DNA from 4 places in the Cellvibrio polysaccharolyticus genome. Region 4 is predicted to be linked to each of the others. Evidence: predicted binding sites of a transcription regulator. Region 4 holds the regulator's gene; each other region holds the start of a gene.
The links. The regulator sigma-54, encoded in region 4, starts transcription at its own class of promoters, with help from an activator protein. The targets are predictions, from matches to a motif close to TGGCACANNNNTTGCNNT.

Region 1: a site for sigma-54 is predicted at 1,178-1,195, ahead of C4F51_RS09310 (flagellar hook-length control protein FliK). Genes of this name have one in related genera too.
Region 2: a site for sigma-54 is predicted at 1,605-1,622, ahead of flgA (flagellar basal body P-ring formation chaperone FlgA). Genes of this name have one in related genera too.
Region 3: a site for sigma-54 is predicted at 2,131-2,148, ahead of C4F51_RS07520 (CmpA/NrtA family ABC transporter substrate-binding protein). Genes of this name have one in related genera too.

What each region holds. Positions count from the first base shown of each region.
Region 1 is NZ_PRDL01000001.1:2,184,027-2,187,136, forward strand. It holds gene C4F51_RS09300 (ATP-binding SpoIIE family protein phosphatase) at 1-769, shown strand, start outside; gene C4F51_RS09305 (Hpt domain-containing protein) at 759-1,136, shown strand; gene C4F51_RS09310 (flagellar hook-length control protein FliK) at 1,277-2,662, shown strand; gene C4F51_RS09315 (flagellar basal body-associated FliL family protein) at 2,819-3,110, shown strand, end outside.
Region 2 is NZ_PRDL01000001.1:2,436,744-2,439,853, forward strand. It holds gene C4F51_RS10435 (CheR family methyltransferase) at 1-436, opposite strand, end outside; gene C4F51_RS10440 (chemotaxis protein CheV) at 576-1,520, opposite strand; gene flgA (flagellar basal body P-ring formation chaperone FlgA) at 1,893-2,576, shown strand; gene flgM (flagellar biosynthesis anti-sigma factor FlgM) at 2,775-3,089, shown strand.
Region 3 is NZ_PRDL01000001.1:1,768,995-1,772,104, reverse strand. It holds gene C4F51_RS07525 (ABC transporter permease) at 1-531, opposite strand, end outside; gene C4F51_RS07520 (CmpA/NrtA family ABC transporter substrate-binding protein) at 622-2,010, opposite strand; gene C4F51_RS07515 (nitrate regulatory protein) at 2,504-3,110, shown strand, end outside.
Region 4 is NZ_PRDL01000001.1:1,498,656-1,501,765, forward strand. It holds gene rapZ (RNase adapter RapZ) at 1-83, opposite strand, end outside; gene ptsN (PTS IIA-like nitrogen regulatory protein PtsN) at 215-661, opposite strand; gene hpf (ribosome hibernation-promoting factor, HPF/YfiA family) at 664-954, opposite strand; gene C4F51_RS06415 (RNA polymerase factor sigma-54) at 1,084-2,673, opposite strand; gene lptB (LPS export ABC transporter ATP-binding protein) at 2,829-3,110, opposite strand, start outside.

The DNA of each region.
Region 1 (3,110 bases), 690 kb from region 4:
GTCAGATGGCATTCATGAAGCCATGAACAGCGCCGGTGAAATGTTTGGCGAAGAACGGTTGTTGCGTTTATTTAATGACGTTAAAGCCGAGTCCCGCTTCGATCGGATATTACAGGATGTGAATCTTTTTGCCGGGAGTGAAAACAAACAGGATGATGTGTCATTGTTTGAAATTATTATGTCGGCGCCGCTCGACCCGGGTTCCCATGATCGGCCGGAGTCCAAGGCGATGACCGGGCGTTTGCATCAATGGCAACTGGCTTTTGAAATTCAGCCGGCCACGTTCAAGGTATTTGATCCATTACCGCTGCTGTTGCAAATTTTAATGGAAGTACCGGGGTTGCAAGGTTCTGCTACATCGCTTTACACCATTCTCGCCGAGCTTTATTCCAATGCACTAGAGCATGGTATTTTGAAACTGGATTCGGCCATCAAACAACAACCGGATGGTTTCAAAAACTATTATCAATTGCGCGAAGAGCGCTTGCAGCAACCGCATGAAGGCGCCTTTATTGCGCTTTCTTTTGATTGCTCGGCAGAACACCACGGCGGGCGACTGGTCATTCGGGTGCGGGATAGCGGTGACGGTTTTGATTATCACCGTGCGCCTGAGGCTGGCGATGCCAACCAGTGGAGTGGGCGAGGTCTTTATCTTTTATCAAAGCTCTGCCACGACATGAAGTTTCATGGAAATGGCAATGACATTGAAGTCCATTATGTCTGGGGCGAAACCGACAACCGCGAAAAAGAGGTCGACCATGTCCGTTAATACGCTTGATCGTGAAGTACTGACCTCATTGCGCCTGATTATGGAAGAGGATTTTGCCGCGCTCCTTAATGCCTGGTGGCAGGATGCGGGCGAAAAAATGGCACAACTGCACGAAGCCGTTCGCAACGATGATCACGATGCCGTGCGCCGCACAGCGCACAGCCTGAAAGGCAGTGGCAGTAATTTGGGCTTGCTGGCGCTTAACGCGGTTTGCCAGGAGATCGAATCAACCGCAACAAGCATGAACCTGGCCAGCGAGGCGACCGGGCACATGCTGGTAAACTTGCAGCAATCCATCAACGCATCCGCACAAGCACTACAGGAAGAAACCGGCGTCATATTAATCGGCGCGAATTTTTCAGGCTGACTCTCAGTTACCTGTCAACCGCCGGGCCGTTTATGGCGGATTGGCACTGCCTTTGCATTTTACCTTTCGGGTTTTCACGTCCCGCCTGTAGCGGCCAATCTTTGCCGCTGTGAGAGCGTGATCATTACACGAGAGAAGGCATGAATAACGGATCCGGTATTTCACAATCGACCGCCAACGCGGCATTTACCCGCGCCTCGAATACCAAAACAGCGGTAAGCGTAGATTTCGGCGGCGCAGGTAGTAACAACTCCTTTGAAAATACCTTGCAGCAGGCGCGGCAAAAAGTTGCCCGTTCAACGCAGGAGCGTCCAGCTCCCCCAAATCCTCGTGAGCCATCAACTCCCCGACCAGCGGCAGCTGCCGCCAAAGACAGCGCACCGCTGCGTGCCGAACAGGCCACTGAAAAAAGACCGGCAGCGGCGAATAAAAACGAACCGGACACGTCGCCTTCCAAACCCTTAACGACAGAAAATACTGAACTCGCCGCTGTGGAAGAAACCTCAACAGCCGCGCCCTTAACCGATGCCAGCCAGACAGCGCTGCCGCTTGAAGATACCGCCCCGGGTGTTTTACTGCTGGCTAACGGCGTTCCGGATCAGGTGGTTACCGACGAGACTGATCCGCTTGACGGGGAATCTCTGCTGGCAGAGGTTGATACGGAAGAACCACTGCCTGAAGAACTGCTGAAACCGGAAGAGGAAACAGACGCTCCGGTTGAGGAAGAACCCGTGGCTATTGCCGTTGAGACCGACGAGGCTGCGCCAACACCTCAGGTAGCCTTGCAAGGTGCGCCGGCCAATGCCCGGACAGATGCCGCCGCGAACACATCGGAATCGGCAGTGTTAACGGCCAACAAAGTCACCGTCGAGGCTGGCAAATCAAGCGGTGCGCCGGTAGTGGATGATTCCATTGCCGGCGCTGATGATGGGCTGCCTGCGGAAGAGGGCTTGCTTGCCAGGGCGAGCGGGTCGGCGTCGCGCACGTCGCTGCCCACTGATGCAAACACGGCTCCGCCAGCCGAAACGCGCACAGCACCTCCCACCACCGCAGTGATTGCTGAAACCACGCGGGCTGCAGAAAGCCTGGCGGTAACGGGGCGCGGTTTTACGGTGCAATCCCAGGTGGGTGTGCCAATGGGGCACCCGCAATGGAATCAGGCGGTGGTCAACCGCGTTATGTGGCTATCGGCGCAAAATCTGCCATCCGCTGAAATACGTCTCGACCCGCCAGAGCTGGGGCCGTTACAGGTGCGCATTCAGGTGCAAAATGACCATGTGCAAGTCAATTTTGTTAGCCAAAACCCCAATGTGCGCGACGTGCTGGATCAGCAAGCCAACCGTTTGCGGGAAATGTTTGCCGAAAATGGCATGTCGCTGGACGTGGGCGTTTCCGATCAGGCATTTTCCCGGCGCGATCAGGAACAATCCTCTGGTGGTGGCAATGGCAGCAATGCCGAACCCGGTGATGAAGAAGAGCAGGCCGCCACCGCTCGCATTATTCGTCTGGTAGATCATTACGCCTGACGCCAGTCCGTTATTTCTCCGTTATTGCCAATATCACTGTCGCCATTCAGGCCGTATACTGCGCTCCAACCCGATATTTTCCCGAGCTGGTTAAATATCGGGCTGGCATGGGTATTGCTGAACCCAATCAAGCATGATTAACGACGGGCTTTTGACATGGCAAAGGACACGGGCAAACCGGCAGACGGCGCAGCGCCCAAAGTAAATAATCGAAAAAAATACCTGATGATCGCGGTAGCGGCTATCGCTCTGGTCGGTATTTCTGTTGGCGGCACGCTGGCGGTGGTCGGGTTGGGCTCTTCGGATACCACGCCTGCTACACAAAGCGACGCGGCAGCCGTCAAAAAACCGGCCATCTATTACGCTCTGCCTCCTGCCTTTGTGGCGAACTTTTCCGTTGGCGGCCGCCAGCGGTTTTTACAAACCGACGTCGCCTTGTTAATTCGTG
Region 2 (3,110 bases), 940 kb from region 4:
ACCAGATGCGCACCGGCCCATACATGCGTTTGTCCGGTGCCATCAGCGCCGGCAACATGCGTTTGGTCAGTTGATCGAAGGGATAAATATCACGAAACCAGAAGGTTTCGTTGGTGGTCATGGCATCAATCACCTGGTCACGCAAACGGCGGTTGGAACCTGACCGGAGCGCGCGAACCAATTCGCTGAACGAACCGACACTATGCTCATCCATAAGGCGGCGCAAACGGTTGGAAACCAGATATTGCTTGTTATCGCCGAGCGCTATGCCGCAGGCATCCTGAAGAAACTGACGAAAACTATCAAATTCCGCCTGGTCGTAATTCTCCCCGCCGCCGTTCAACTTCGATTCGCCCGGCGAACTTTTCGACAGCGAAAAACCGGGGGCGATAAAGCTGCCGGTTCCATTGTTTTTCCTGTCTGAAAAATTAGTCATAGCAACTCATTAACCGCACGATAAAAGAACACAAATGAAGCGCCAGCATACAACATCCCCGGCGCACCTGCTCTTTATATTAACCGGGCAAATGCCCGGCTATGCAATCAGTGCCCGGGGTTGGCGAACCTCGCCAGACTTATTTTAATAAATGAGAATCACCTGCAGCCAGAATATGTTCGCTCACCCGACTCGCCAGCTCATCCGGATGGAATTTCGCCAGGAAGTCATTGGCACCAACCTTTTTAACCATGGCTTCATTAAACACACCGCTGAGCGACGTATGCAAAATGATATGCAGATCTTTCAAGGCGCTATTGTTTCGTACTTCGGCAGTAAAGGTATAGCCATCCATCTCCGGCATTTCAATGTCGCAGATAATCAATATCAGGTCGTCATGCGGGTGCTTGCCGGCCGAGAGCAGGCCTTGCAGATACTCCAGCGCTTCCGCGCCGTCTTTTTTCAGCACGGTGCGAATACCCATGGCTTCAACCACGCGCTGAATCTGCTTGCGGGCGATGGACGAGTCATCAACGATCAACACGTATTTCTCGATCACTCTGTCAGCAATACCCTGCCCTACAATCCCCTCACTGATGGATTCTCGGGCGGGTGACACTTCAGCCAGAATTTTTTCTACATCGATAATTTCAACCAGCTGACCATCCACTTCGGTAACGGCGGTTAAATAATGCTCTTTGCCGGCGCCGGTGGGTGGCGGATGAATATCGCCCCAGTTCATGTTAACGATACGTTCAACCGCACGAACCAGGAAGCCCTGCGCCGAGCGGTTGTATTCCGTAATAATGACAAAGCACTTATCAATTTCTGCCAGCGGATTGCGACCAATCGCCTGGTTCATGTCCATGATCGGCAAGGTACCACCGCGAATATGGGCCACGCCACGCACAACCGAGCTTCTGCCAGGGATAGCATTCAGGGGTGGGCACTGCAACACTTCCTTAACCTTGAAAACGTTGATGCCATACAACTGGCGCCCTCCCAGCCGAAATAACAGCAACTCCATACGGTTTTGACCAACCAGCTGCGTGCGCTGATCAACGCTGTCCATTACACCTGCCATACACAATCCCCTGAGGATATTAATTAACGGCCCGTTTGCTGCCGATACGATAAGTTGGCCAGTTGTACAAATACTGCCCTGCCACGGCACACTAATTGCAGAAACCGGCTCTATGAACAAGATAGCGGCAGAAAACCGTCAGCCTTTAGTGCTCTTATCGCACCTGTTGCCTGCGTTAGCTTCCATTTTAGTGGCGCGGCGGGCTAATTGCCGGGCTAACACGGTATTTTGTGACAATTTACGCGCCAATTGCGCCGGGATTCAAGGGGTCAAACCATGAAAAATGCCTTCATGGACACATTTTTTTACTGTCTTGCCAAAAAGGCGGCAAAAGCGACCGTTAACTTAACAAAAGTCAGCTGGCTGTTCGCAATGATAATGACGGTGTCGGGCGGTGTTATCGCCTTGCCGGCGATTGCATCAACAGTGGAATCGCTGCAGACATTGCAAAGCCGGGTGCAACAACAGGCGGCTCAATATTATCAGGGCGCCAAGGCGAAGAAGACCAACATTAGCGTTAATGCGCTCGACTCCCGCTTGCAGTTACGCTCGTGCGTCAAATCTCTGACCATCACACTGAATGACCCGCAATATAACGGTGGCAACCAGACGGCTCTGGTGCGCTGCGACGATGAAGCGCCCTGGTCTATTTATATACCGCTGCAAATTGCGTTGTTTTACGAGTATCCGGTGGCATCACGCAATATGGCCCGCGGCGATGTGGTCAGCGCCGGCGATATTCAGACCACCCTGGTAAACAGCACCGGCCAACGACAGGGCCAGATTGACAGCGCAGTGGATATTATTGGCAAGTCACTGCGCCGGCCGATTCGTCAGGGCGAAGTGTTCCGTAGCGCACAGCTGGAAATGCCAACCGTGGTTAAACGCGGTGATCTGGTCAGTATTCTCACCCAGGTAGGCGCCATCTCCGTCAGTTCTGCTGGCACCGCGATGAGCAATGGCAAAATCGGGGAAAAAATCCGGATAAAAAACAACCAGTCTGACCGGGTCATCATGGCCGAGGTGATTGAGGCAGGTAGCGTTCGCACACTTTAAGTGGTCGCAACGCACAGGAATTGAAAGATACGCCGCATTAAAGCGGTCTGATCGCCTGAAACACGGTAAAATGTGTGATGCAGTGCCTAAAAAAGTAACTTAAGGCGTTAAAGTTTCAGCTTTTCTGCCGATAACCTTTTTGAGCAACCTGTATTCGGGCGAATCGGGAACTTTTATAGCAGTTGGGGAATAGAAACCATGGTCATCGACATTAACAACAATTTTTCCAGTAATGCATCGAGTGCGTCGCGCAACCGCGCCACCGCCCCGACAACCGGAAAAGACACACCTGCCCAGGCAGAAACCATTCCCGCCAAAAGCGGCAAGGATCAGGTCGTGATCAGTGAACAGGCTCAGGGGTTGAGAAAACTCCAAACGTCTATTGGCAATCTGCCAGATGTAGACAGCGATCGGGTCAACGCGTTGCGTCAGGCAATTGCGGAAGGCAAGTTCGAAATCAACGCTGACCGTATTGCCGAAAACATGTTGAACCAGGACGCGCTGCTGCGCTAGAACCCTGAGCGACGGGTAGCG
Region 3 (3,110 bases), 270 kb from region 4:
CGGCAACCAGGCGAGTGGCGAGACCGGTTTGAATATTTGAATCAACGGATTGACCGCACTGTACAAAGCGCCGCTTAAACCGATGGCAATACCAAACGGAATCGCCACCAGTGAAGCCAGCGCAAAGCCGCTCATCACTGTTTTCAGGCTGGTTATAATTTGCGCATAAAAGGTGGGGTTGCCGTTGTAATTACGAATTGCCGGTGGCATCGCCTCGGGATTTTTTGCCAGCAAGGTGGCAATGCGATCCTCCTGACGTTGATAAAAAGCCGCTTCGCGTTCTTTATCGTCACGGTAATCCTGGTGCAAACCTTTGGCGGCCTGCCATACCTGAACCGGGCCGGGTAATTGCCCCAGACTGGTTTGCACCTGAGGTGCAGCGGCTTGCCAAAAAAACAAAAACAGAAGGATGCCCAGCATCGGCAAACCAATCTGGCGAACAATAATGTTCAGTTGTACTGCCGCCTGCTGACCACGCACCAGTTTGACGTAAGGCTCGAGCCAGCCGGGCAGTTGCAATGATGCGAACATGATGTAGGCTCCTTGAAGCAAAAAATGATTAATTAACGAAGATCCGTTTTTACAAGCAGCGCCATAAGCGCTGCACTATTGCCTAAACACTCAGGGTTTTTGTTCGCCTTTCAAACCGATAGCAAAGCTGTCGATATAGGCATTGGGGTTGGTGCTGTCGTACTCGATACCATCGAGCGGGCTTTTTTGTGGCGGTTTGATAAAGGTGATTGCATCGAGATCCGGAAAATCTTTTGCATCCATGGTGCCGTCGGCAATCAAGGCTTTTGCAGCCGCGACATAGATATCAGGGCGAAATGCCTGACGGGCTGTTTCCATATACCAGCTGTCGGGTTTGTGTTCGCTGATGTGCCCCCAGCGGCGCATTTGCGTCATCCACCAGATGGCATCGGAGTAGTAAGGAATGCCGTATTGGCCGCGAAAGAAGGTGTTGAAATCCGGCACCGGTCGCTTGTCACCTTTTTCAAATTCAAAAGTGCCGGTCATGCTGTTGGCGATGACCTGTTCGTTAGCACCAACGTAAGCGGGGCGAGCAATAATTTTTACCGCTTCCATACGGTTGGCATTGTTGTTGTCATCCAGCCAATGGGACGCGCGAATTAACGCTTTCACCATACGCAAAGTGGTGTTGGGGTTTTTCTCGGCAAAGCTGCGGGTAATGCCAAACACTTTGTCGGCGCCGCCCGCCCATAAATTTTCGCTGGTAACAACCGGAACACCCAGCCCGGTAGAAACCGCTTGCTGATTCCACGGTTCGCCCACGCAATAACCCACGGTAGTACCGGCTTCCATGGTTGGCACCATTTGCGGTGGCGGCACTACCGAAAGCAAGGCGTCAGCATTGATGTAGCCGTTGTTCTCACCTTTTTCCGGCGCATAAAAACCGGGATGAATACCACCGGCGGCAAGCCAGTAGCGCAACATATAATTGTGCGTACCGACCGGAAATGTCATGCCGAGGTTGAAAGATTTACCGGCGGTTTTCCAGGTTTCCAGCACCGGTTTAAGTGCTGTGGCACTGACAGGATGCACCGGTTTATTGTCTGGCCCTACCGGTAAGGTTTTTTTCATTTCAGCCCAAACGGCGTTGGATACCGTGATAGCGGCACCGTTATAAGACAGCGTGAAAGGCGTAATAATATCGGCGCTGCCGGTGATGCCTGTTGCTGCACCCAGCGGCATCGGTGCCAGCATATGTGCGCCGTCCAGTTCACCACTGGCAACGCGATCGTAAAGTACTTTCCAATTGGCCTGGGCTTCGAGCTGAACGTAAAGCCCTTCGTCTTCGAAGTAACCTTTTTCGTGGGCAATCGCCAGGGCGACCATGTCAGTCAATTTAATAAAGCCGAGTTTCAAGTCTTCTTTTTCCGGTGCATCGGCATTTACCGGCAGGCCGGTGATTGCAATCGCGACCGTTGCAAACCAGGTGACGAGTCGTTTTTTTGCAGTTTTTTTGTAGTTGGATAAAGAGTTCGACATGGTGTTATCTCCCATCAGGCAAAAAAAAACGCCTACCGGCACTGAAGGCCGGTAAGCGTCTTTGCTGGAACCCGTCGCCCCCCATTGGACGACTGGTCTGAATTTTTTTACAACTGGCTCTATGCCAGCTTCGTGCCAAATCAGAAAAAGCCGCGCTAACGCTGGCGTTTTTAATAGTTAAAATTTTTTCGCCCGTTTTTTAAATACCGAAACTATAAACTTGTGCTCCACCATGATGCATGGCATGCGTTATAAGTGATCATAATCGGGTAAAAGAACCAGCGGGATTCGACTTTCCATTACCGGCGGATGATCGATGCCGGTGCCAGCGATAACCGTTACGAAAGAAAAATCCGTCAGGGAGCACTTTCAACGCTATGTCGGTAGTGCCTGGCGGTAAATGGTATGCACCCGCGCCGGTAAGATAAAAGCATTTTCAGCAGATGGTACAAGGCTTGCTTTAAACAGGTAAGAGACAGCAGAACGGATTACTATGCCAAAACCATCGACTCCCCGTGCCAGTGACTTTATCGCGGCAGCACGCCAGCTGGAGTGCGCCATTCGCGACGCCTTTGTAGATCAGAGCCAGTTGATCAAGGCGGCATCAAACCTGATTCATGCCATTCAAAGCGAACGCGGCGCATCCAATCTGTATGTGGCGAACAACAGCGAGCAACACTGTCATTTGCGCGAAGCCATGATCGCAGAAACCGGGCATTTTACCCTTGGCTTTATGCGCGCACTGCCCTCGCCTGCTCATGTGGAACGCAGCCAGCTCAGCCATCGGTTATTGCTGCAACTGGCAGCAGCCCTGGAGTCGTTGGAAAACCTTATCGTTATTCGCGAACAGATTAACCGCCGCCAGCTGTCTACCGTCGAGGTGATTCATCGCTATAGCCGTATTGTGCATACGCTGTTGTGTGTGGTGTTCGAGATCGCCGATATTGCCGCCGAACCCGCCATGGCCCGGACCTTGATAGCCCTGGTTAATATTATGCAATGCAAGGAATTGTCCGGTCAGGAGCGTGCCACCGGCACCGGTGCCTTTGCCGGCAGCAGCATCAGCGCGGCACAAAGCAGACAATGGCAACATTTGATAG
Region 4 (3,110 bases):
CAATTAAAGCCAACATCTTCCAGCACGTGCAAGGCAGTACTTTTTCCTGAACCTGACAGTCCGCTGACGATGACGAGATGCATAGTAAAATCCTGCTCGGCGTATTAAGGAAAGATCCGCTGAAATCCTGAAACGGCTCCGGTTATCCAGGGCGTGGCTCAGGATGAATAAAAAAAACGTTCAGGGCAAGCGGCAAATTCCGGTGCCGGTTAAATTATGAAACAGCCGCCTGAAAGAGAGCCTGATCACTGTCCGCCTGGCGCAAGGAATCACGAAAACCCGCGTCATTAAGCGAACGAGCCAGAGAGGATAGGGTATCAAGGTGTTCTGCATTAGCATTTTCCGGTACCAGCATAGCGAATAAAATATCCACTTTCTGGCCGTCAATTGCATCAAACTCAATAGGTTGTTTCAGAGTAATCAGGGCGCCTATCGCTTTACTGCCGCATTCCATGCGGCAATGCGGTAAGGCTATCCCGAAACCGATGCCGGTAGATCCCAGGCGTTCCCTGGCTATCAGCCGACGAAAAACTTCATCGGCATTAATAGAGGGTACGGCGCGTGCAATGGTATTGGCGAGAATTTCCAGGGTGCGTTTCTTGCTAACACCTTCAATAGCACACAGGGTGCGATCGGGCGTAATCAGTTCCGGGATTGTCATGGTTAACGATGGCTACGTAATTTTTCTTTGTGTTTAATCAGTTGGCGATCCAGTTTGTCCGCCAGTTTATCAATGGCCGCATACATATCCGCTTCTACGGCATCAGCAAATAAATCCTTACCGCTGACGTGCACCGTGGCTTCCGCTTTTTGATCGAGGTGATCAACCCCAAGGATGACATGCACAGAAGTAATTTTGTCGTGGTGGTTATCCAGCTTTTCCAGTTTGGTTTCTACGTACTGCTTAAGGGCTTCAGTGACTTCCAGGTGATGGCCATTAATCGTAATCTGCATGGATACTTCCTCTTTGTTGGCGATATCAATGGATTTTTCAATCCGTCTTTTTATCTGATTATTTACTCTTTTATTGGTTCGCATTGAACTTCAAATTTGAGAATAAATAACGTTTCCTGATCGGTGCGATTACATCAACGATTTCCGCTCGTTGGACGGCGGGATGTTTAACGACTCCCGGTATTTTGCAATAGTGCGACGGGCTACCTGAATTCCCTGCTCGGCCAGCAGGTCGGTGATTTTACTGTCGCTCAATGGTTTTTTCGCATTTTCGGCGCTGATCAGTTTTTTAATCAGTGCACGAATCGCGGTTGAAGAACACTCGCCACCACCTTCAGTGCTCACATGGCTGGAGAAAAAATACTTCAGCTCAAAAATGCCTTGCGGCGTGTGCATGAATTTTTGTGTGGTTACGCGTGAAATAGTGGACTCATGCATCTGCACAATTTCTGCGATGTCGTGCAGCACCAGCGGCTTCATGGCCTCGGCGCCGTATTCAAGAAAGCCGCGTTGTTTTTCAACAATACAGCTGGCAACTTTCAGCAGGGTTTCGTTGCGGCTCTGCAGGCTTTTTAAAAACCAGCGCGCCTCCTGAAGGTTGTCTTTCAAAAAAGTGTTGTCGCTACTGGAATCGGCGCGCTTGACCATAGAGGCATAGTTGGCGTTGATTCGCAGGCGAGGTGCGATATCCGGGTTCAGCTCGACGATCCAGCGGCCATCGCGTTTTTCAACAAACACGTCCGGTACTACATATTCGGTATCGCCACTGGCAATAATGTCACCAGGGCGGGGGTTCAACCCCTGGATGAGCAAAACTGCCTGGCCCAGTTCATTTTCCTTGAGCCGGGTTTTGCGCATCAGCTGGCGATAGTCGCGGCTGCCAAGCAGCGGCAAATAATTTTTGCAGATGGTTTTGGCGGCTTCGAGGAAGGGCGTATCCGTCGGGAATTGTTGCAGTTGCACCAGCAGGCATTCGGCAAGGTTCTGGCTGCAAACGCCGCAAGGGTCAAATTGTTGCAGGCGATGTTGAACGGCGACCACTTCGTCCAGTTCCAGCTCTTCCAGTTCGGCAGCCAGGCCTTCAAAAATATCGTCCAGAGAAACCGACAGCATGCCGCCAGGTTCAACGGCGTCGATAATGGCCAGCGCAATCAGATAATCGCGATCGGAAAATGGCGTGAGGTTCAGTTGCCACATCAGGTGGTCGTAGATGGAATCGACCGCAGCCCGACGGCTTTCGAAGTCGTTGTCATCATTTTCAAAGTTGCTGCTACCGGAGCTGGATGTCTGGTAAACGTCATCCCAGCTGGTATCTACCGGCAAGTCGGTAGGGATGGATTCATTCCATTCGCCCACGACATCACTTTCGGAAAAGCCATCGCTTTCATTGAAGCTGTCAGTTTCCCGGAAGTCACTGTCGTGATCAGAGAAGTTTTCGCTGCTGTCAGACGAAGAAGAGTGGGCATCACTCAGCGGGCGGTCACCCGGCAGGTCAGCGGCTATTTCAGCCTGGCGTGTGTAATCAAGGTCGTCTTTTTCGGCGGATTCAGGAGGGTTGTCGAAGCTGTCTTCCATCTCCAGCATCGGGTTGGAGTCGAGGGCTTCCTGTATCTCCTGTTGCAGATCCAGTGTGGAGAGCTGCAGCAGGCGAATGGCCTGTTGCAGCTGCGGAGTCATGGTCAGTTGTTGACCGAGCTTTAACTGGAGAGATTGCTTCATCGTTTAAAAAGCTGATCCTGCTTAGACGAGAACAGTGGTCGATGAAGTAGAGTTTAGACAGCCTTGATCTCGCAAGCAACAAGGCTAAGCAATGTTTGTGCCTTGTTGTGTGTTATTTGCAAAAGTCAAGGCCCTGGCGTCAAATAAATCTTCAATCAAAGGCGGAAATTCTCGCCCAGATACACCTCACGCACTTTGTTATTGGCCAAAACTGTCTCGGCAGTGCCTTCGGCGATAATGTGACCTTCACTGACGATATAGGCCGTTTCGCAGATATCGAGGGTTTCGCGCACATTGTGATCGGTAATCAATACCCCGATACCGCGATCTTTCAGGTGTCTTACGATTTGCTTGATGTCATTGACCGAGATGGGGTCAACCCCGGCAAAAGGTTCATCCAGCAAAATAAAGCGGGGCTCTGTGGCCAGGGCGCGGGC